Regions from separate parts of the Streptomyces sp. NPDC096046 genome, predicted to be linked through region 1. Evidence: riboswitches for the same ligand, from Rfam matches in the RefSeq annotation. Region 1 holds a riboswitch; each other region holds the start of a gene.
The links. Region 1 has a riboswitch for cyclic di-AMP ahead of ABTX62_RS14820 (transglycosylase SLT domain-containing protein). Riboswitches for the same ligand answer to the same signal wherever they lie in the genome.
Positions count from the first base shown of each region.

Region 2: it holds a riboswitch for cyclic di-AMP, as region 1 does, so the genes downstream of both, ABTX62_RS22605 (M23 family metallopeptidase) here and ABTX62_RS14820 (transglycosylase SLT domain-containing protein) in region 1, are expected to answer to the same signal.
Region 3: it holds a riboswitch for cyclic di-AMP, as region 1 does, so the genes downstream of both, ABTX62_RS19260 (transglycosylase family protein) here and ABTX62_RS14820 (transglycosylase SLT domain-containing protein) in region 1, are expected to answer to the same signal.

Region 1 covers NZ_JBEOSZ010000014.1:9-6,888, forward strand. The annotation lists gene ABTX62_RS14815 (polyprenyl synthetase family protein) at 81-1,091, opposite strand; cyclic di-AMP (ydaO/yuaA leader) riboswitch at 1,601-1,770, shown strand; gene ABTX62_RS14820 (transglycosylase SLT domain-containing protein) at 1,774-2,553, shown strand; gene ABTX62_RS14825 (HAD family hydrolase) at 2,517-3,365, opposite strand; gene ABTX62_RS14830 (GNAT family N-acetyltransferase) at 3,538-4,623, shown strand; gene ABTX62_RS14835 (glycosyltransferase family 2 protein) at 4,659-5,960, shown strand; gene ABTX62_RS14840 (polysaccharide deacetylase family protein) at 5,957-6,829, shown strand.
Region 2 covers NZ_JBEOSZ010000026.1:38,555-45,434, forward strand. The annotation lists gene ABTX62_RS22585 (Glu/Leu/Phe/Val dehydrogenase dimerization domain-containing protein) at 1-225, shown strand, start outside; gene ABTX62_RS22590 (TetR/AcrR family transcriptional regulator) at 373-990, shown strand; gene ABTX62_RS22595 (SGNH/GDSL hydrolase family protein) at 1,150-1,935, opposite strand; gene ABTX62_RS22600 (DUF6250 domain-containing protein) at 2,081-2,797, opposite strand; gene ABTX62_RS22605 (M23 family metallopeptidase) at 2,966-3,907, opposite strand; cyclic di-AMP (ydaO/yuaA leader) riboswitch at 3,912-4,066, opposite strand; gene ABTX62_RS22610 (alpha-galactosidase) at 4,382-6,457, opposite strand; gene ABTX62_RS22615 (tyrosine-protein phosphatase) at 6,637-6,880, shown strand, end outside.
Region 3 covers NZ_JBEOSZ010000020.1:64,096-70,975, reverse strand. The annotation lists gene ABTX62_RS19270 (cytochrome P450 family protein) at 144-1,442, shown strand; gene ABTX62_RS19265 (transglycosylase family protein) at 1,564-2,532, shown strand; cyclic di-AMP (ydaO/yuaA leader) riboswitch at 2,761-2,927, shown strand; gene ABTX62_RS19260 (transglycosylase family protein) at 2,932-3,660, shown strand; gene eno (phosphopyruvate hydratase) at 3,924-5,204, shown strand; gene ABTX62_RS19250 (FtsB family cell division protein) at 5,307-5,783, shown strand; gene ABTX62_RS19245 (DUF501 domain-containing protein) at 5,835-6,365, shown strand; gene ABTX62_RS19240 (Ppx/GppA phosphatase family protein) at 6,362-6,880, shown strand, end outside.

The sequences.
Region 1 (6,880 bases):
GGGTGTACTTGGGCTTGCGCCCGGTGCGGCGAGAGTGCGTGCCGGGCGTCGCGACGGGGCGAACGTTGCCTGCTGCGGCACTAGCCGGCCCGGTGCACCACCGCGTCGCACAGCTCCAGGAGCGCCGTCTTCGCGGCGCACTCCTTCAGGGGCGCCAGCGCCGAACGGGCGTCCTGGGCATAGCGGACGGTGTCCCGCCGGGCCTGCTCCAGCGCCGGGTGGGCCCGCAGCAGGCGCAGGGCCTCGGCGTGCCGTTCGTCGTCGGTGAGGTCGGAGTCCAGCAGCTCGCACAGGGCGATGTCCTCGGCGAGCCCGAGCCGGGCCGCCCGCTCGCGCAGCCGCAGCACCGGCAGGGTGGGGATGCCCTCGCGCAGGTCGGTGCCGGGGGTCTTGCCGGACTCGTGGGAGTCGGAGGCGATGTCCAGGACGTCGTCGGCGAGCTGGAAGGCGACGCCGAGCCGCTCGCCGTACTGGGTCAGCACGTGCACGACCGTCTCGTCGGCGCCGGACATCATCGCGCCGAAGCGGCACGAGACGGCGACCAGCGAGCCGGTCTTGCCGCCCAGCACGTCCAGGTAGTGCTCGATGGGGTCGCGGCCGTCCTGCGGTCCGGCCGTCTCCAGGATCTGGCCGGTCACCAGGCGCTCGAACGCCTCGGCCTGCACTCGCACGGCCTCCGGGCCGAGGTCGGCCAGGATGTGCGAGGCACGGGCGAAGAGGAAGTCGCCGGTGAGGACCGCGACGGAGTTGCCCCAGCGGGTGTTCGCGCTCGCGACGCCCCGGCGCACGGCGGCCTCGTCCATGACGTCGTCGTGGTACAGCGTGGCGAGGTGGGTCAGCTCCACGACGACGGCCGACGGCACGATCCCGGGTGCGTACCGGTCACCGAACTGGGCGGAGAGCATCACGAGCAGCGGACGGAACCGCTTGCCACCGGCCCGCACCAGGTGCTGGGCGGCCTCCGTGATGAAGGGCACCTCACTCTTGGTGGCCTCGAGCAAGCCTTCCTCGACAGCCGTCAGTCCGGCCTGGACATCGGCTTCCAGAGCCTGGTCCCGCACGCTCAGCCCGAACGGCCCGACGTCGGTCACGAGGGGTCTCCTGTCTGCTGTGTCTGCCGGTGATTACGCGGTTTGTCGATAGGTCGCTGCCCTCACTCACGTCAGCGTATCCGGTCACGTTTCGATCACCGCCAGCGCCCGTGGTTACAGGCCGGGTGGTATCCGATCACGACCGCTATGTTTTCGATCAACCCATAAGAACAGATATTTATCGACTTACCCAAAGGTAGCAAAATATGCCCGATTTGCCGTTTTGAGTAAGTGAATTCCCCTTGATGGAAATTGCCCCTCCGGCTCGCGATCAGTGAGTTGAATCACCTCTTCCGCTTTTTCCTCCCGGCCTCACACCGGCCCGTACCCCCTTCCCCGATAAGCCAGTTGAGCCTTGGCTCGCGCAAAGGATCAAGTAGCCCAAACAGTCCCGACCAAGGTCATCCGCGTGATATGTGACTGAGGCGCTTGTTCCCGACATGTGCTCTCGCATACGTTCCCGGCCTGTCCGGCGGACGCCTAATCCTGCCGCCGCCCGGACTCCCCACTGAACCGACTCACTCACGCAGGGCAGGAGCGGGGGACCCAGGTAAGTCGCCGGTCCGCACAGCGGCACGGCTCGGGGTGAAGCCGCGCACGGCACACAGTGCCGTACGCGGCCGGGCACCTCCCGGCCCGAACCCGACAGCTCACCTCGCAGGCGCCGGAGAGGAATATCGCCATGCCCGCACGAGGCAAGCACCGTCGCCCCGGAACCAACCCGCTGACCCGAGGCTTCATCGCCGTCGGCACCGGTGGAGCCGCACTCACCCTCCCGCTCCTCGGCGCCACCCACGCGAGCGCCGCCGAGTCCCAGATCGCACCCGCCGCCGCACAGTCCGTGCCGCGGGCGGCCCAGCCCGCCAAGTCCCTCACGTACACCGTGACCAAGGGCGACTCGCTCGCCCGCATCGCGGACACGTACGACGTCTCGGGCGGCTGGAAGCAGCTCTACAAGGACAACCGCGCCGCCGTCGGCGACAACCCGAAGCTGATCCACCCGGGTCTGAAGCTGACGGTGAAGACCACCAAGGCGCCCGCCGCGAAGAAGACGGTGACCCCCTCGTCCGCCCCGGCCAAGCCGGCCGCGAAGCCCGCCACGGGCGTCGCCCAGGCCACCCAGGCGTCCGCGAAGACCTACGCGAACAACCTCGACGGCTGGATCCGCGAAGCGCTGGACATCATGGCGCAGAAGGGGATCCCCGGGTCCTACGAGGGCATCCACCGCAACATCATGCGCGAGTCGTCCGGCAACCCGCAGGCGATCAACAACTGGGACTCGAACGCCGCCAAGGGCACCCCGTCCAAGGGCCTGCTCCAGACCATCGACCCGACGTTCCAGGCCTACCACGTGGACGGCACGTCGTGGGACCCGTTCGACCCGGTCGCCAACATCACGGCGGCCTGCAACTACGCGGCCGACCGCTACGGCTCGATCGACAACGTCAACGGCCCGTACTGAGCCGTCCCGCCCAGCAGTCGTTCGAGGACGACGGCGATGCCGTCGTCCTCGTTCGACAGCGTGATCTCGTCGGCCACGGCCTTGAGTTCGGGATGGCCGTTGGCCATCGCCACGCCGTGCGCCGCCCAGTCGAACATCGGGATGTCGTTGGGCATGTCACCGAAGGCGATGGTGTCCGCCGGCCGCAGCCCCAGATGCTCGGCGGCCAGCGCCAGGCCCGTCGCCTTGGTGATCCCGCACGGCTGGAGTTCCACCGTGCCGGGCCCCGACATCGTCACCGTCGCCAGTGAGCCCACCACCGAGCGGGCCGTCGCCGCCAGTTCGTCGTCCGACAGGTAGGGGTGGCGCAGCAGCACCTTGCTGATGGGCTCGCCCCACAGGTCGTCGCGCCGGTCGACCCGCACCGCGGGCAGCGTCGGGTGCGGCATGAGATAACCCGGCTCGATCAGCGTGAGCCCGTCGACCCCGTCCTGGTCGACCGCCGCGTACACCTGCCCCACCTCGGCCTCGATCTTGCCGAGGGCCGTCTCGGCCAGTTCCCGGTCCAGGGTGATGGACCACAGCATCCGGTCCGCGCCGGCGTCGTACACCTGCGCGCCCTGCCCGCACACCGCGAGCCCCCCGCATCCGAGGTCGTCCAGGAGCGGCCGCACTCTCGGCGCCGGCCGGCCCGTCACCACGAGGTGCTGGGCACCGGCGTCCGCCACCCGCGCGAGCACGGCGAGAGACCGGTCGGAGAGGGTGTCGTCGCCGCGCAGCAACGTCCCGTCCAGATCGGTGGCGATGAGTGAATATGCGAGGGGTGCGGCCATGATCAGAGAATACGGACAACGCGCCCCCTTCGTTTCATCACACGGCGGACGCCGATTGCCCGGTTGAAGGCCTCTGCACCGGTTGACAACAACATGCTCCGCTACCTACCGGAGAGGCCGCAAAGAGCGGTACCTTCCATGTGTCCAGGGGGGACTTGATCGGGGGGTCAGGTTGAGCAGTGGGCGCATACGCGTGGCGGGTCCCGGGGAGCTCGGCGCAGGGGAGAAGGAGCGCTGGCGTGCGCTGCGCGCGGCCTCCGAGGCACCGCGCAACCCCTTCATGGAACCGGAGTTCACCGAAGCCGTCGGCCGGGTCAGGCCGGGGGCCCGGGTCGCCGTGGTGTACGAGGGGCCGGAGCCGGCCGGCTTCCTGCCCTATGAGCGGGGCCCGCTGGGGCAGGGCCGGGCGGTCGGGCTCGGCGTCTCGGACGCGCAGGGCGCGATCCTGCGGCCGGGCCTGGACCTGGAGACGGGCGCCCTGCTGAAGGCCTGCTCGGTGTCGAGCTTCGCCTTCGACAATCTGGAGGCCGAGCAGCGGCTGTTCGTCCGGTACGCGGCCGAGGAGCACGCCACCTACGTCATCGACGTGGAGAAGGGCTACGAGACGTACGAGTCGGTGCTGCGCACGCAGTCGCCGAAGTTCCTCAAGACCACGCTGGCCAAGGAGCGCAAGCTGCGCCGGCAGGCCGGTGAGCTGCGGTTCGTGTTCGACGAACGCGACCCCACCGCGCTGCGCACCCTCATGGCGTGGAAGTCGGCGCAGTACCGCAGGACAGGCCGCCGGGACCGGTTCGCCCAGGAGTGGATCACCCGGCTCGTCGGACGGCTGGCCCGGACCCGGGCGCCGGAGTGCAGCGGCACCCTGTCCGTGCTGTACGCCGGTGAGCGGCCCGTCGCCGCCCACTTCGGGCTGCGCTCGGCCTCGGTGCTGGCCTGCTGGTTCCCGGCCTACGACCCGGAGTTCGCGAAGTTCTCGCCGGGTCTGGTGCTGCACCTGCGCATGGCCGAGGCGGCGGCCGCCGCCGGCGTCGGCATGCTCGATCTGGGGCGGGGCACGGCCGCGTACAAGGACGCGCTGAAGACGGGCGAACTGCCCGTGTACGAGGGGGCGGTGACGCGGCCGGGGGCGGGCGCGGCGCTGCACTGGCTGAGCCGCGAGCCGGCGCGCCGCGCGCACCGCTTCGTCCGCGGCCGGCCGCGGCTCGCCTCGCTGGCGGCGCGGGCACTGAAGGGCGCGGCCCGGCTGCGCCGCACCTGAACGCAAGGCGTATCCGACACAAGGGGGGTGGGCGCGTGGCCCGTTCGGCGCGTGCGCGGGAGGAGATACGGCGGTTCCTGGACATCGGGGCGGTGCAGGTCGCCGAGCTGGACCTCGACGGGGACGAGGCGGTGCTCAGACCGGGCCCGGGGAGTCCGCCGGTGACGTACGGAGCGGTGTTCGCGCTGGTCAGGAGGGGCGGCCGGCCCGTGGGCACGCTGCTCGGGCGGGTGCCGGAGGGGGCGGATCCGACTGCCGTGCTGGCGGGGCGGGCCCGGGCGGAGTGCCGGACGGCCGTCTTCGGCGAGCCCGGGGAGCCCCCGTACACGAGTGTCGTCGTCGCGACGCGGGAACGTGCCGGGCAACTGGCGCGGGCGCTGGACTCGCTGCTGGCGCAGGACCATCCGCGGTTCGAGATCGTCGTCGTCGACAACGCGCCCGTCACGAACGAGACACGGGAGCTGATCGAGCGGAAGTACGCCGAACGCGTGCGGTACGTCCGTGAGCCTGTTCCGGGGCTCGCGGGCGCGCACAACGCCGGGCTGGACGCCGTGGGCGGCGAGGTGGTCGCCTTCACCGACGACGACGTGGTCGCCGACCCGCGCTGGCTGACCGAGCTGACCGCGCCCTTCGCCGCCGACGCCCGGCTCGGGTGCAGCACCGGGCTGATCCTGCCCGCGCGGCTGACCACTCCGGCCCAGGTGCTGCTGGAGAGCCACGGCGGCTTCGCGAAGGGCTTCACTCCAAGGACGTACGACCCGGCGAGCCCGCCGGGCGACGAGCCGCTGTTCCCGTTCACGGCGGGGCGGTTCGGATCGGGCGCGAACATGGCGTTCCGCACCGCGGTGCTGCGTTCCGTCGGCGGTTTCGACCCGGCCACCGGCGCCGGGACGGCCGCCCGGGGCGGGGACGACCTCTACGGTTTCGTGCGCGTCCTGGCGGAGGGTCACCGGCTGCGCTACACGCCGTACGCCCTGGTGTGGCACCACCACCGGGAGACCTGGCGGGACCTGGAGACCCAGGCGTACGGCTACGGCGCCGGGCTCACGGCGTATCTCACCGCGGTGCTCGTGAACCGGCCCGCGCTGCTGCCGGCGTTCCTCGCGCGGCTGCCCCGGGGCCTCGCCCACGCCCGTGCGCTGACGGCCGTGCGGGAGACGGACGCGGCGCACCGCGCCGGAATGCCGGGTGATCACGACGGGCGGACCCATCCCTGGCCGCGGCGGCTGTCGCGGTTGCAGCGACGCGGGATGGTGTACGGGCCGGTCGGCTATCTGAAGGCCCGGCGGGCCCTGCGCTCGCCCGTTCGGGAGAAGACAGCGCGGGGGGCGGGATGAAGACGGACGGCAGAGGCCGGGCGGAGCGGGGTGCGCAGGACGGTGAGGGGCCGATAGCCGCGGCGGGCGGTGCCTGCACCCCCGCGATCCCCGTCTTCCTGTACCACTCCGTGACGGACGATCCGCCGGACTGGATAGCGGAGTTCACGGTCACGCCGAAGCAGTTCGCCGCGCACCTCGACGCGGTGGTCCGCAGCGGCCGTACGCCCGTCACGATCAGCACGGTCGCCGACCACCTGGCCGGGCGGGCGCCGCTGCCGCCCCGGCCCGTGCTGCTCACCTTCGACGACGGGTTCGCCGATCTGCCCGGCGCCACCGCCGAGGCCCTGGCCGAACGCGCGCTGCCGGCCACCGCCTACCTCACCACCGGGGCCATCGCCCCGGGAGGCCGCAGCCTGCTGCCGCCCGCCCCGATGATGACCCTGGCCCGGGCGCCGGAGCTGGAACGTTCCGGCATGGAGATCGGCAGTCACACCGTCACCCACGCGCAGCTCGACACCCTGCCGGCCAAGGCCCTGGCGTACGAACTGCGCACCTCCAAGGCCGTGTTGGAGGACGCCCTCGGGCACGAGATACGGCACCTCGCCTACCCGCACGGCTACAACAGCCCCCGCGTACGGGCCATGTCGGCCCGAGCCGGCTACGAGACGGCGACCGCCGTACGGCACGCGCTCAGCTCGGACCGCGACGAGCGGTACCGCATCGCCCGGCTCATCGTCCGGCGCACCCACACCCTCGCCGACATCGAGAGCTGGCTGGCTGGGGCGGGCGCGCGGGTGGCGCCCTACCGCGACGGGCCGAAGACGATCGCCTGGCGCTGGTACCGGCGGGCCCGTGCGGTGCTGCACGGGCCCGAGTTCGCCGGCTGATCCCGGCTCACTCCTGTGGCTGGTTCAGGTACGGGTCGGCGACGGCTCACT
Region 2 (6,880 bases), on a different contig from region 1:
GTGGTCAACTCGGGGACGAACGCCTGGTGGTGGTGGACGCTGTTCGGGGACATCGGCGCCGACGCTGAGAAGGCCTTCGCGTACACCCGGCGGTCGATGCGGGACCTGGTCGAGCGGATGCTGGCCCGCGCCCGGGCCGACGGGACGACACCGCGGGCCGCGGCCCACGCGATCGCGGCGGACCGGCTACCGGTGATCGCGGAGCGATTCGGCTGGTACCGGTGAGGGCATCGTCGTCCATCGGCGACCGCCGTCGCGGGCCAGGGCCGGACAGGCGATCGTCGTCCTCTCGGCGACCGCCGTCGCGGGCCAGGGCCGGACAGGCCGAAACGCCCCGTCGAGGCACCGCACGCGCGTGGGTAGGGTGACCGGGTGACCAGAGTCCGGTTGAGTGTGGCTCAGCGGCGTGGGGATCTGCTGCGGGCCGCCATCGAGCAGATCGAGGCGAGGGGTGTGGCGGCGGTCAGGATCGCCGACGTGGCCTCCGCGCTCGGCGTGAGCAACGCGCTGGTCCTCTATCACTTCTCCACGAAGGAGCAGTTGGTCGCCGCCGCGTTCCGGCACGCGGCGGAGGGCGATCTCGCGCATCTGCGCAAGCTGCTCGGCCGCCGTTGGCCGGCGCTGCGCCGGTTGCGGTCGGCCGTACGGTGGTACGCCCCGACCGGGAAGGCCAAGGGCTGGCGCCTGTGGATCGAGGGCTGGGCGGCGGCACTGCGCGACCCGGTGCTGCGGGAAGTGGCCCAGGACCTCGACCGGCAGTGGAAGGCCGCCCTCGCCGAGGTCATCGCGGAGGGTGTGGCCGCCGGCGAGTTCCGCTGCCCGGACCCGCAGGGCACGGCCCTGCGTCTCACCGCCCTCCTCGACGGCCTCGCCGTGCAGTTGACGTCCTACGCCGGCGCGGTACCGCGAGCACGGGCTCAGGAGTGGGTGGAGGAGGCACTGGCCCGCGAGTTGGGGCTGGTGGAGGGCGAGCGGCTGATGCCGTCGTAGCCGGTGCTTCTGCGCGTGGGGGCCGCGCCGGTGTTCCACCCGGCACGGCCCGCACGCGCCGTGAACCGCTCCTGGGCCACCGTTGCGATCCGCATCCTGTCGTCCGGCGACAGCGCCCCCTTGGCCGTCGGCACGGCCCTCACGCGCAGTGAACCGCTCTCACGCCACCGTTGCGATCCGCATCCTGATGTCGTCCGGCGACAGCGCCCCCTTGGCCGTCACATGGTCGCCCGACGACTCTCCGCGCAATCGGCGCCCGATCCACGGCACCAGGAAATCGCGCGCCCAGGCGACGTTGTCCCGCCGCACGTCGAGAACGCCGCGCGGGGGCAGCGGAGGCCACGCCTGCTCGGGGTCGGCCGGCACGTCGAGGCCGAGCACCTGGCCCGCGCGGAGCGCCACGCGCGTGTGCCCCTCGGGGGACAGGTGCAGCCGGTCGGCGTCCCAGGCCCTGCGGTCCTGGACACTGCGCAGGGACCACAGGTCGAGCACCGGGCAGCCGTACCGGTCTGCGATGGCCCGGACGTGCCCGTTGTAGGTGGCGATCTTGCCGCGCAGGTGCCTGAGCACGGGCACGCCACGGGTGTCGAATCCGGTCGTCACCATGACCGTGCCGGATACCGCGGTGAGCTGGACCAGGGCCCGCTCGAAGCGCTCGGCGACCTCGTCGGGGTCGGTGCCGGGCCGGATGATGTCGTTGCCCCCGGCGCAGAACGAGACGAGGTCCGGGGCCATGGCGACGGCCCGCGGAACCTGGTCGGCCACGATCTGGTCGAGGAGCTTTCCGCGTACGGCGAGATTGGTGTACTGGAAGTCGCCCTCGGGCCTGCGGTCGGCGAGCAGGACGGCGAACCGGTCGGCCCAGCCGACGAACGCCCCGTCGGGGCCGGGATCACCCACGCCCTCGGTGAAGCTGTCCCCCACCGCTACGTACGACCCGATCACTACTCTGCTGTCACTCTTCGAATCGTCTGCCACAGCAGTCCATGATTCACCTTCGAATGTGACCTACGCGACCGTAGGAAGGGATTGACTGGCGGTGAGATAAGCCACTTTCCAAGGGTTCGTCAACTTCGGAATACACCGCTCGTCAGGGATGTTTCCGAGTGAACCGCCAGACCCGGAATCCGCTGATCCGAAAATGGCTCCAGACGGTCCGGAAGGCGAAATGCCCGCTCGTGTACGGCTGCGGGTCGAGGTGACCGAAGACGAGTCGCCCGTTGTTCCACCACTGGACCGTGGAGCCGTCGGAGACGATGCGGACCCGGTTCGGCTCGTTGGGCACCAGCAGCGGCTCGGCGTAGTCGAGGAGCAGGGGGCGGACACCGGGCTGACCGACGTAACGGCGCAGCCTGGTCGTGGTGTTGTGGTTGGCGCCGTAGCCCGCGTAGTACGCCGTGAGGTGGTCGTACTCGTCGAAGGCCCCGGCGCGCGGTGTGGCGAGGAGATCCTCCGGGGAGCGGACGTCGGTCGCGTTCCAGAAGTTGTTCAGGTCCGAGACCCGGTCGTTCACCCCGCCCGCGGAGACCGGGGTCGCGGTGTATTCGAGAAGGTACGGCCCTTCGAGCCGCTGCCTGAACCACACGGTAGCGCCGCTCGGTACGTCGATCTCCAGGATGCCGCGGGAGGCGGTGACGGTACCGCCGCCCTGGAGTTCGGTCGCCCACTGCCCGAGGCCGTGACAGAAATCGTCGCGGGCGACGAGGCGGCGATGACGGGAGGCGGCGTGCGCGCCGCCCGTCGGGGAGACGACCGCCAGGGCGGCTCCGGCGGACAGGGCTGCGAACGTTCTGCGGGTGGTCGGCACGGGACACAGCTCCTTCAGAAAGCGCTTGCACTCTCGACGTGATCACTGTGTCCCAACTGCCGCCCGCTGTCGATCCCTTGAGGCGATCGACACGGACAGGCCGAAGGCCGGACCCGGGATCGGGGTCCGGCCTTCGGTCGCGTGTCAGGCAGGTGGTCGTGCGGTCGGTCAGCCGACGGAGACGCCGTGCGAGCGCAGGAAGGCGACCGGGTCCACGTCCGAGCCGTAGTCCGGCGTGGTGCGGATCTCGAAGTGCAGGTGCGGTCCGGTCACGTTGCCGGTGGCGCCCGACAGGCCGATCTGCTGCCCGGCGGTCACGGTCTGGCCGGCCGAGACGGAGAGCTGGGACAGGTGGGCGTACTGGGCGTAGTAGCCGTCGGCGAGCTTGATGACGACCTGGTTGCCGTAGGCGCCGCCCCAGCCGGCGGAGACGACGGTGCCCGCGCCGACGGCCTTGAGGGAGGTGCCGGTCGGGACGACGAAGTCGACACCGGTGTGGTAACCGCTGGACCACATGCTGCCGGACATGCGGTACGGGGTACCGACGGTGGCACCGGCCACCGGGAGGCTGTAGCCACTGGAGTTGCTCTGGGCGGCGGGCCCGGCGGCGGGCTTGGCGGCGGCCGGCTTCGCGGCGGTCTCCGCCTTCGGGGCCGACTCGGCGGCGGACGGCTTGGCGGCCGAGGGCTTCGCGGCCGAGGCCTTCGGCGCGGACGGGGCCGAGGCCTTGGGCGCGCTCGCGGCCTTCTTGCCGATCGACAGCTTCAGGCCCGGGTGGATCAGCGACGGGTCGGAGCCGACGGCGTCACGGTTGTCCGCGTAGAGCTTCTTCCAGCCGCCGCTGACGTGCTGGTCGTCGGCGATCTTCGCGAGGTAGTCGCCGGCCTTCACGGTGTACGTGTGGGCGCCGGTGGCCTTGCCGGCGGCCTTCTCGCCGGCGGCCGGAGCCGACTGGACGGCCTTGTCCGGAGCCGACTGCGGGGTGGCGGCGTGGGCGCCGGTGGCCCCCATGAGCGGCAGGGCGAGAGCGGCCCCGCCCGTTCCGGCGACGGCGATGGAGCGGGTGAAACGCTGGGTCTTGGGGCGGCGGTGCTTACCCTTCGCGGGCATGACGAATTCCTCTCCGTCGCCTGCGAGGTGAGCTGTCGGGTGCGGGCTGGAGATGCCCGGTCGCGCCGAGGCGCGACTTAACCCCAAGCCGTTCCGGGAACCGGAACAGGCGTCTTACCTGTGGGTCCCCCGCTCCTGCCGTACGTCGGGTCAGTGTGTGGGGCTCCGGGCGGCGGCAGGATTAGGCGTCCGTCCGGATGGGTGTGGAACGTAAGCGACCAAGACGCAATGGGACAAGCTTGCGGTTGCCCGCGACGGTGTTTTCCTCGACGCGCCGACACACATGCCGTCACCGAGCGTGGATGACCGATCTTCCGCTTTTCTCAATGACCCTTGCCGCCATGGAAATTACGTGAACATGGCAGCAACGCATCGTCACGAATATGACGATGGTCACGCACCCCGACCTCATCCCCCTTACGATCGGGGCACGTTACCCCATAGCAGCCGAAACTCCCTATTCGGGCAGAACGACTACTTGCGCCTAAGACGGACGACAGTGGCGTCGAAATCTCCGCTCAGGCCGACCCGCAATCCGTGGTGCAGCAGCACGGCCCCTCGATGAACTTCGCCCGTTTCGAGGCATTCGTACGCCGCTGTCGGGTCAAGGCCGCGCAGCCGCAGCGTCGGCACGGGCTCGCCGTAGTGCTGCGCCTGGAGCCAGGCGAGGACGACGGTCTCCGCGCCGAGGACATACTGCACGGCGCTCAGGCCGCCCTCCGGGGGCCGCAGCCGGTACAGGTCGCCGCGCTGCACCACGGGCCGGATCTCCTTGTACAGCCCCACCCACCGCTCCGCCTCGGCGAGCTCTTCCGGCGTCCACCGCGTGAGGTCGCCGCCGACCCCGAGCACCCCGGCCATGGCGCTGACGAATCGGAACCGCAGGGAACTGGCCCGGTGGTTGAGCATGGCGTTCGGACTGTCGGTGACCCAGGCGGCCATGACCCGGGCCGGGTGGAGCTGGCTGAAGCCGTGCTGGATGGCGAGCCGGTCGAGGGGGTCGGTGTTGTCGGAGGTCCACACCTGGTCCGTACGGCTCAGCACCCCGAGGTCGATCCGGCCGCCGCCGCCCGAGCAGGACTCGAAGGCCACACCCGGGTGGGCGGCCCGCAGCCGGTCCAGCAGGGCGTACAGGCCGCGCACGTGGTCGACCCACAGTCGCTGCGGGTAGGGGTCGTCCGGCCACCCGGCGTCGGTGAAGCAGCGGTTGAAGTCCCACTTCACGTAGTCGACCGGCGCGCCGGAGAGGAGCCCGTCGAGCTGCTCCCACAGGTACTCCCGGACGTCCTCCCGAGCCAGGTTGAGGACGAGCTGATTGCGGAACTCCGTCCTCTTTCGTCCTGGTTGGTACTGCACCCAGTCCGGGTGCGCCCGGTACAGGTCGCTGTCCGGGTTGACCATCTCGGGCTCGACCCAGATGCCGAACCGCATGCCGAGGCCGTGCACGTGGTCGGCGAGCGGCTTCAGCCCGCCCGGGAAGCGGTCGGGATTGGGGGTCCAGTCGCCCAGCCCGGCCCGGTCGCTGGTGCGCGCCCCGAACCAGCCGTCGTCGACCACGAACAGCTCGACGCCCAGGGCGGCGGCCCGCTCGGCGAGCGCCCGCTGCTGCTCCTCGGAGATGTCGAACTCGGTGGCCTCCCAGGAGTTGAACAGCACCGGCCGGTCCTGCTCGGCGTCCGGGATCACATACGCCCGCTGATAGGCGTGCCAGGCGCGGCTCGCCCCGCCGAAACCGCCGTCGCTCCAGAGCCCGGCGAAGACAGGGGTCGTGTACGACTCCCCGGTGCCGAGCATCAGCAGGCCGGAGTCGTCGTAGCCGGCCCCGCCGGTGATCTGCACGCGGGCGTCGGGGAGCCGGGCCACGGCGATGCGCCAGGAGCCGGACCAGCCGAGGGCGCAGCCGTAGACCTCGCCGTGCTCCTCGGTGGCGTCGGTGTCGAGGGCGACCCAGGGCAGGTGCTGGTGGGAGGTGTGGCCGCGGCGGCTGCCGATGACCTTCTCCCCGTGGGTGAGGCCGGAGCGCGTCAGCCGGGACTCGGCACCCCAGCGGCCGTGCAGCTGCGACAGTCGCCAGGCGTCCCGGTCGGGCAGGGTCCAGGTCGCGGAGTCGGCGCGCAGCAGCTCGACGGCCGGTCCCCGGTTGTCGACGGTCACCCAGCGCTCGACGACGTCCGCCCCGGAGCGCACCCGGTAGTGCAGCGTGACGGCCAGGTCGCCGTCGCGGAACCGGAGCCGCAGTTCGTCGTCCTCCGTGTCGTGCCCCTCGAAGACCCACTCGGTGCCGCGCCGCTCGGCCGTGCGCATTGACAGGGCGGGGCGGACGAAACGGGGGCCGCCCTCGACCGGGTACTCCTCGCGTCCGTCGAGCGGGGACTCGAAGGGCCAGTAGTCCGGAAGCGGCCGCACGGCGAGGGCCTCGGCGTCGGCGAGGCCGATCCGGGGACCCCAGTGCAGGTGCAGCAGCTCGTCCCGGTCGGTGACATGGACGGCGTAGCTGCTGGCCGGCCCGGAGAGCACCCATGTACGACCGTCTTCGGAGATCTCCAGCATCATGCCCTCACAGATTCGAACAAGCCCGATCAGTGCCGACCAGGCGGCAACATCATCGAGTGCGGTGGGGCCTGCGGGCAACGCCTGTGGACAACTCATTGCCCCAGGCAGGCATGTCGTATCGTCGAGTGACGCCCGCCGACGAGCCGCGCCGGCGGCGCCGAAGGGGAGGAGCCCTCGTGACACAGCAGGTCCCGTCGACCGAGCCCGAGCTGGCCGGAGTGCGCAACTTCCGCGATGTGGGCGGACTTCCGACCGTGGACGGCCGACGGGTGCGGCACGGGGTGCTGTTCCGCAGTGGCCATCTCGCCCACGCGACCGGGGAGGACGCCGCTTTCCTGACCACCCTGGGCCTGCACACGATCTTCGACTTCCGCAACGCGGCCGACCAGAAGCTCGAGGGGCCGGACGTCGAGCTGCCCG
Region 3 (6,880 bases), on a different contig from region 1:
GGTTGAACGGAAGGTCCGTGCCGAGCCCGAGGGCTAACGGAAGGCCCGCTCCGAGTCCGAGGGCTGAACGGAAGGGGAGCGGGCAGCAGGGGAGGGGCGGGAAGCGGGGCGGGAAGCGGCGGGAAGCCGGATACGGTCGACGCGTGACCGACCAGCCCCAGCCCCGCACCCCCGCGACCGCGCCCGACCTCTTCACCTGGGAGTTCGCGAGCAACCCCTACCCCGCCTACGCCTGGCTCCGCGAGCACAGTCCCGTCCACAAGACGCGGCTTCCCAGCGGCGTGGAGGCCTGGCTGGTCACGCGGTACGCCGACGCCAAGCAGACGCTCGCCGACCACCGGCTCTCCAAGAACCCGGCGCATCACGACGAACCGGCGCACGCCAAGGGCAAGACCGGAATCCCCGGGGAGCGCAAGGCCGAGCTGATGACACATCTGCTGAACATCGATCCGCCGGACCACACCCGGCTGCGGCGACTGGTGTCCAAGGCGTTCACGCCCCGCCGGGTCGCCGAGTTCGCGCCACGGGTGCAGGAACTCACGGACACCCTCATCGACGGGTTCGCGCGGAAGGGGTCCGCCGACCTCATCCACGAGTTCGCCTTCCCGCTGCCCATCTACGCCATCTGCGACCTGCTCGGGGTCCCCCGCGAGGACCAGGACGACTTCCGCGACTGGGCGGGCATGATGATCCGGCACCAGGGCGGTCCCAGGGGCGGCGTGGCGCGGTCGGTGAAGAAGATGCGCGGCTACCTCGCCGACCTCATCCACCGCAAGCGGGAGGCGCTGCCCGCCGAGCCCGCCCCCGGCGAGGACCTCATCTCCGGTCTCATCCGCGCCTCCGACCACGGTGAGCACCTCACCGAGAACGAGGCGGCGGCCATGGCCTTCATCCTGCTGTTCGCCGGTTTCGAGACCACCGTGAACCTGATCGGCAACGGCACCTACGCCCTGCTCACCCACCCCGAACAGCGGGCGCGGCTCCAGGCGTCCCTCGCCGCCGGGGAAACGGCCCTCCTGGAGACCGCCGTCGAGGAACTCCTGCGCTTCGACGGACCCGTCGAACTCGCCACCTGGCGTTTCGCCACGCAGCCCCTCACCCTCGGCGGGCAGCACATCGCGCCCGGCGACCCGGTTCTCGTCGTCCTGGCCGCCGCGGACCGGGACCCGGAGCGGTTCGCCGATCCGGACGTGCTGGACCTCGCCCGCCGCGACAACCAGCACCTGGGGTACGGCCACGGCATCCACTACTGCCTCGGCGCCCCACTCGCCCGCCTGGAGGGCCAGACCGCGCTCGCCACCCTCCTCACCCGCCTCCCGGACCTCCGGCTCGCGGCGGATCCGGCCGAGCTGCGGTGGCGCGGCGGCCTCATCATGCGCGGGCTGCGCACCCTGCCGGTGGAGTTCGCGGCGGCCGGACGTGACGAAACATCAGAGCTGTGATCTTCACGTGATCTGCGCGGCATTAACTTGTGACAAGTGATCTCCTGCCGATACGTTCACCCATCAACGCGGCCGGGATGCCGGACGCGTCGGTCACCGCTGTCGTGTGAAAGGTCTCCGTATGCTCTCCGGGAACGGTCGGCACCGTCGCCCCCGCCAGGCTCCGGCTCTCCTCGTGGCGGCCGGAGTGACCGGCTCCGCCATCGCGATCCCACTCCTCGGGGCCTCCGGTGCCAGCGCGGCCGACGGCACGACCTGGGACCGGATCGCGGACTGCGAGACCGGCGGCGCGTGGAGCCAGAACAGCGGCAACGGCTACTACGGCGGCCTGCAGTTGTCCCAGGAGGACTGGGAGAACCACGGCGGCCTCGAGTACGCCGCGAGCGCCGACCTGGCCAGTCGCTCCCAGCAGATATCCGTGGCCGAGAGAATCCTCGCCGACCAGGGGGTCGGCGCGTGGCGTACCTGCGGACTGCTCTCCGGCCTCCAGCAGGACGAGGGGTCGGGAGCCTCCGACTCGTCCGAAGCATCCGGTGAGGTGGACTCGCCCGGTCTGCTCGACGGCTACGAGTCGTCCTCTTCCGCGGAGCCTTCCGCGAGCCCTTCGTCGTCGCCCGACGCGCAGTCGATCCAGAAGGACGAGACCTCCAAGTCGGGCAAGTCGTCTGATTCCGCCTCTCGGGAGCAGGGGCAGAAGCAGGATCGGAAGCCCGACGGCTCTCCCTCCGCCACCCCCGGCGGTGACGAGTCCGGCAACTCCCGCCGGGGCGGCGACTCTTCGGCCCCGACGGACACCGGCTCCGGCCGTCACCGCGGCCCCAGCGCCGAGGAGGACGCCGCCTCCGCGGGCGGCCGTGAGGGCGCGCCCTCGGGCCGCCACGCCTCGCCCGGTGACGCCTCCCGGGGCGCGTCCGAGGGCTCCTACATCGTCGGCGTGGGCGACAGTCTCTGGTCCATCGCCGACTCCCTTGACGTCGACGGCGGATGGAACTCCCTCGACGACGGGGGCGAGCAGGCCGTCGGTACCGACCCGAACCTCATCCTCCCCGGTCAGACGCTCACGACAGGGGTCGAAGCGGACGAGGGGTAGCCGTTCGGGCAGTGCGGAAACCACGGCCGAAGTCACCCCGAAAGCGGGTGAGTTCACGTCACGTTTCGCGTCGAATGTCCCGTTTGAGGCCCGTGAGAGATAGATCTCAGAAGCCCTGATCGTCTTTGAAATTCCGTGGATCGCGTGTCTACGGTCGTGATCGCTCGTCACCGCGAGCCCCGGCTGCCGCAACGCCGAATCCTGCCAGCGGCGGTACGGGAACAGTCGTCGCGTCAAGCGCCGTAGGCAGGAGCGGGGGACCCAAGGTAAGTGCCCGACCGGCCGGTTGTGCCGGAAGGGCTTGGGGTGAAGCCGTGTCCCGGGAGGGGCGCGGCCGGGCAACTCAACCGGCCCGAACCCGACAGCTCACCTCGCAGGCGTCGGTGAGGGGATCTCTCCATGCTGTTTTCCGGTAAGGGCACGCACCGCCGTCCGTCCAAGGCCACGCGCGCCATCGCCATCGCCGGTGTCACCGGTGCCGCCGTCGCCGCCCCGCTGATGGCGGCCGGCAACGCCTCCGCCGCCACCGCCTCCGAGTGGGACGCCGTCGCCCAGTGCGAGTCCGGCGGCAACTGGTCCATCAACACCGGCAACGGTTACTACGGCGGTCTGCAGTTCTCCGCCTCCACCTGGGCCGGCTACGGCGGCACGAAGTACGCCTCCACCGCCGACCAGGCCACCAAGGCCCAGCAGATCGAGATCGCCGAGAAGGTCCTCGCGGGCCAGGGCAAGGGTGCCTGGCCGGTCTGCGGCAAGGGCCTGTCGAGCGCCGGTTACACCGGCGGCGGCTCCTCCAGCGGCTCCACCAGCAACTCCGGCGGCTCCTCCAGCAACTCCGGCGGCTCCTCGCAGCAGAGCGGGCAGAGCACCGAGACCCGCCAGACCGAGCAGCAGCCGGCTTCCCGCTCCGACGAGCGCCCGGCCGCCAAGAAGACCGTCACCACGCCGACCGGCAAGAAGGTCAAGAAGGGCGACGGCGAGTACAAGGTCGTCAAGGGCGACACCCTCAGCTCGATCGCCGCGGACGAGAAGGTCAAGGGCGGCTGGGAGAAGCTGTTCCAGCTGAACAAGGACATCGTCGAGGACGCCGACCTCATCTACCCGGGCCAGCAGCTGCACCTGAAGTAAGCAGCGGCTTGCCGGACCCGCCCAGGGTCCTCGTGCTCCCCGCCCCGGTGCGTCGTCCCCCGTACGCGCCGGGGCGGGGGTTTTTCGGCAACGGGCTTTGTTCCGTTCGGAAACAATTTACTCTCGGTTCTGTCCATGGGGTGGGCGACCCGGTGGCCGATCGCCCGGAGCCGGTTAGGCTCATGTCGCGAGCCACCACGGCCCGCACCTCGCAGGGTCCACGCGACCCGCGTCACCGCGTCACATCCAAGAAGGAGATGCTCGTGCCGTCCATCGACGTCGTCGTAGCCCGGGAAATCCTGGACTCCCGAGGCAACCCCACGGTCGAGGTCGAGGTCGGCCTCGACGACGGCAGCACCGGTCGTGCCGCCGTCCCGTCCGGCGCCTCCACGGGCGCCTTCGAGGCCATCGAGCTCCGCGACGGCGACTCGAACCGCTACCTCGGCAAGGGTGTGGAGAAGGCCGTCCTGGCGGTCATCGAGCAGATCGGCCCGGAGCTGGTCGGCTACGACGCCACCGAGCAGCGTCTGATCGACCAGGCGATGTTCGACCTGGACGCCACCGACAACAAGGGCTCCCTCGGCGCCAACGCGATCCTCGGCGTCTCCCTCGCCGTCGCCCACGCCGCCTCCGAGGCCAGCGACCTGCCGCTGTTCCGCTACCTGGGCGGCCCCAACGCGCACCTGCTGCCGGTGCCGATGATGAACATCCTGAACGGCGGCTCGCACGCCGACTCCAACGTGGACATCCAGGAGTTCATGATCGCCCCGATCGGCGCGGAGTCCTTCTCCGAGGCCCTGCGCTGGGGCGCCGAGGTCTACCACACGCTGAAGAAGGTCCTGAAGAGCAAGGGCCTGGCCACCGGCCTCGGCGACGAGGGCGGCTTCGCCCCGAACCTCGGCTCCAACCGCGAGGCCCTTGACCTCATCCTCGAGGCGATCAAGGAAGCCGGTTACACCCCCGGCGAGCAGATCGCCCTCGCCCTCGACGTCGCCGCCTCCGAGTTCTACAAGGACGGCGTCTACACCTTCGAGGGCAAGGACCGCTCGGCGGCCGAGATGACCGAGTACTACGCGGAGCTCGTCGACGCCTACCCGCTGGTCTCCATCGAGGACCCGCTGTTCGAGGACGACTGGGAGGGCTGGAAGACCATCACCGACAAGCTCGGTGACAAGGTCCAGCTCGTCGGCGACGACCTGTTCGTCACCAACCCCGAGCGTCTCGCCCGCGGCATCGAGGAAGGCGCGGCCAACGCGCTCCTGGTCAAGGTCAACCAGATCGGTTCGCTGACCGAGACCCTGGACGCCGTCGAGCTGGCCCAGCGCAGCGGCTTCAAGTGCATGATGTCCCACCGCTCCGGCGAGACCGAGGACGTCACCATCGCCGACCTGGCCGTGGCCACCAACTGCGGCCAGATCAAGACCGGCGCCCCGGCCCGCTCCGAGCGCGTCGCCAAGTACAACCAGCTGCTGCGCATCGAGGAGATCCTCGACGACGCCGCGGTGTACGCCGGCCGCTCGGCGTTCCCCCGCTTCAAGGGCTGACCCGGCCCGTAAGGAGCAGCGTCGTACGTACGTCCCCGTACTCGGTCCCGTACCGTGTCCGGGGACGTACGCGCGTATGACGGTGGAGCGGGAGGCGGACAGATGGCCGTGAAGGACCGGGACCGGTTCTCCACCGCGACCAGGATCCGGCTGCTCGGAGAGCAGACGGCGGCCCGGGTCTACCGCTCCCAGACCAAGCGCCAGGCCCGCCGCTCACGGCTGACCGGCCGGGCGGCGCTGCTCGCCCTGGTGATGTGCTCGCTGATCGTGGCCCTGGCCTACCCGATGCGCGAGTACGTCTCGCAGCGTGCCGAGATCGACGACCTCCAGCGCGAACAGCGGCAGGCCCGCGAGCGCGTCGAACGGCTGCGCGACCTGAAGGCGCGCTGGCAGGACGACGCCTACGCCGAGCAGCAGATCCGGCGGCGGTTGCACTACGTCATGCCGGGGGAGACGGGCTTCATCGTCGTCGACCCGCACGCGGCGAAGCCGTCGCGCACCGACTTGGGGGCGGCCGACCGCCCCTGGTACTCGAACGTCTGGGACGGGGTCGACAAGGCCGACGCCTCCGACCGGTGACCCGGCCCAGTCAGTGACCTGAACCCAGAGAAAGACAGCCTGAAGACAGTCATGGAAACGCCCCCGCCGACCACCCCGCGCACCGAGCCCACCGACGCGGACGTCGAGGCCTTCAAGCAGCAGCTCGGCCGACCCCCGCGCGGTCTGCGCGCGATCGCGCACCGCTGCCCGTGCGGACAGCCGGACGTCGTCGAGACGGCCCCGCGGCTGCCGGACGGGACACCGTTCCCCACGCTGTACTACCTGACGTGCCCACGCGCCGCCTCGGCGATCGGCACGCTGGAGGCCAACGGCGTGATGAAGGAGATGACCGAACGGCTGGCCTCGGACCCGGAACTGGCGGCCGCGTACCGTGCCGCGCACGAGGACTACATCCGCCGCCGCGACGAGATCGAGGAGCTGAAGAACTTCCCGAGCGCGGGCGGCATGCCGGACCGGGTGAAGTGCCTGCACGTGCTGGTGGGCCACTCGCTGGCCGCGGGCCCCGGGGTGAACCCGCTCGGGGACGAGGCCATCGCGATGCTGCCGGAGTGGTGGCGCAAGGGGCCGTGCGTGAGCACCGCCGAGGAGGACGCCCGGTGACCCGGGTCGCCGCCGTGGACTGCGGTACGAACTCCATCCGCCTGCTGGTCGCCGACGCGGACCCGGCCACCGGTGAGCTGGTCGAACTGGACCGCCGGATGACGATCGTCCGGCTCGGGCAGGGCGTCGACCGCACCGGGCGGCTCGCCCCGGACGCGCTCCGGCGGACCTTCGCGGCCTGCCGCGAGTATGCCGGGATCATCAAGGAGCACGGGGTGGAGCGGCTGCGGTTCGTGGCGACCTCCGCCTCCCGGGACGCCGAGAACCGGGACGAGTTCGTGGGCGGCGTGCTGGACATCCTGGGCGTCGAGCCCGAGGTGATCTCCGGGGACCAGGAGGCCGCGTTCTCCTTCATCGGCGCCACCAGGGAGCTGGCCGGGGGCGACCATCTGCCGAAGCCCTACCTCGTCGTGGACATCGGGGGCGGCTCGACCGAGTTCGTCGTGGGCGACGACCGGGTTAGGGCGGCCCGCTCGGTGGACATCGGCTGCGTCCGGATGACCGAGCGGCACCTG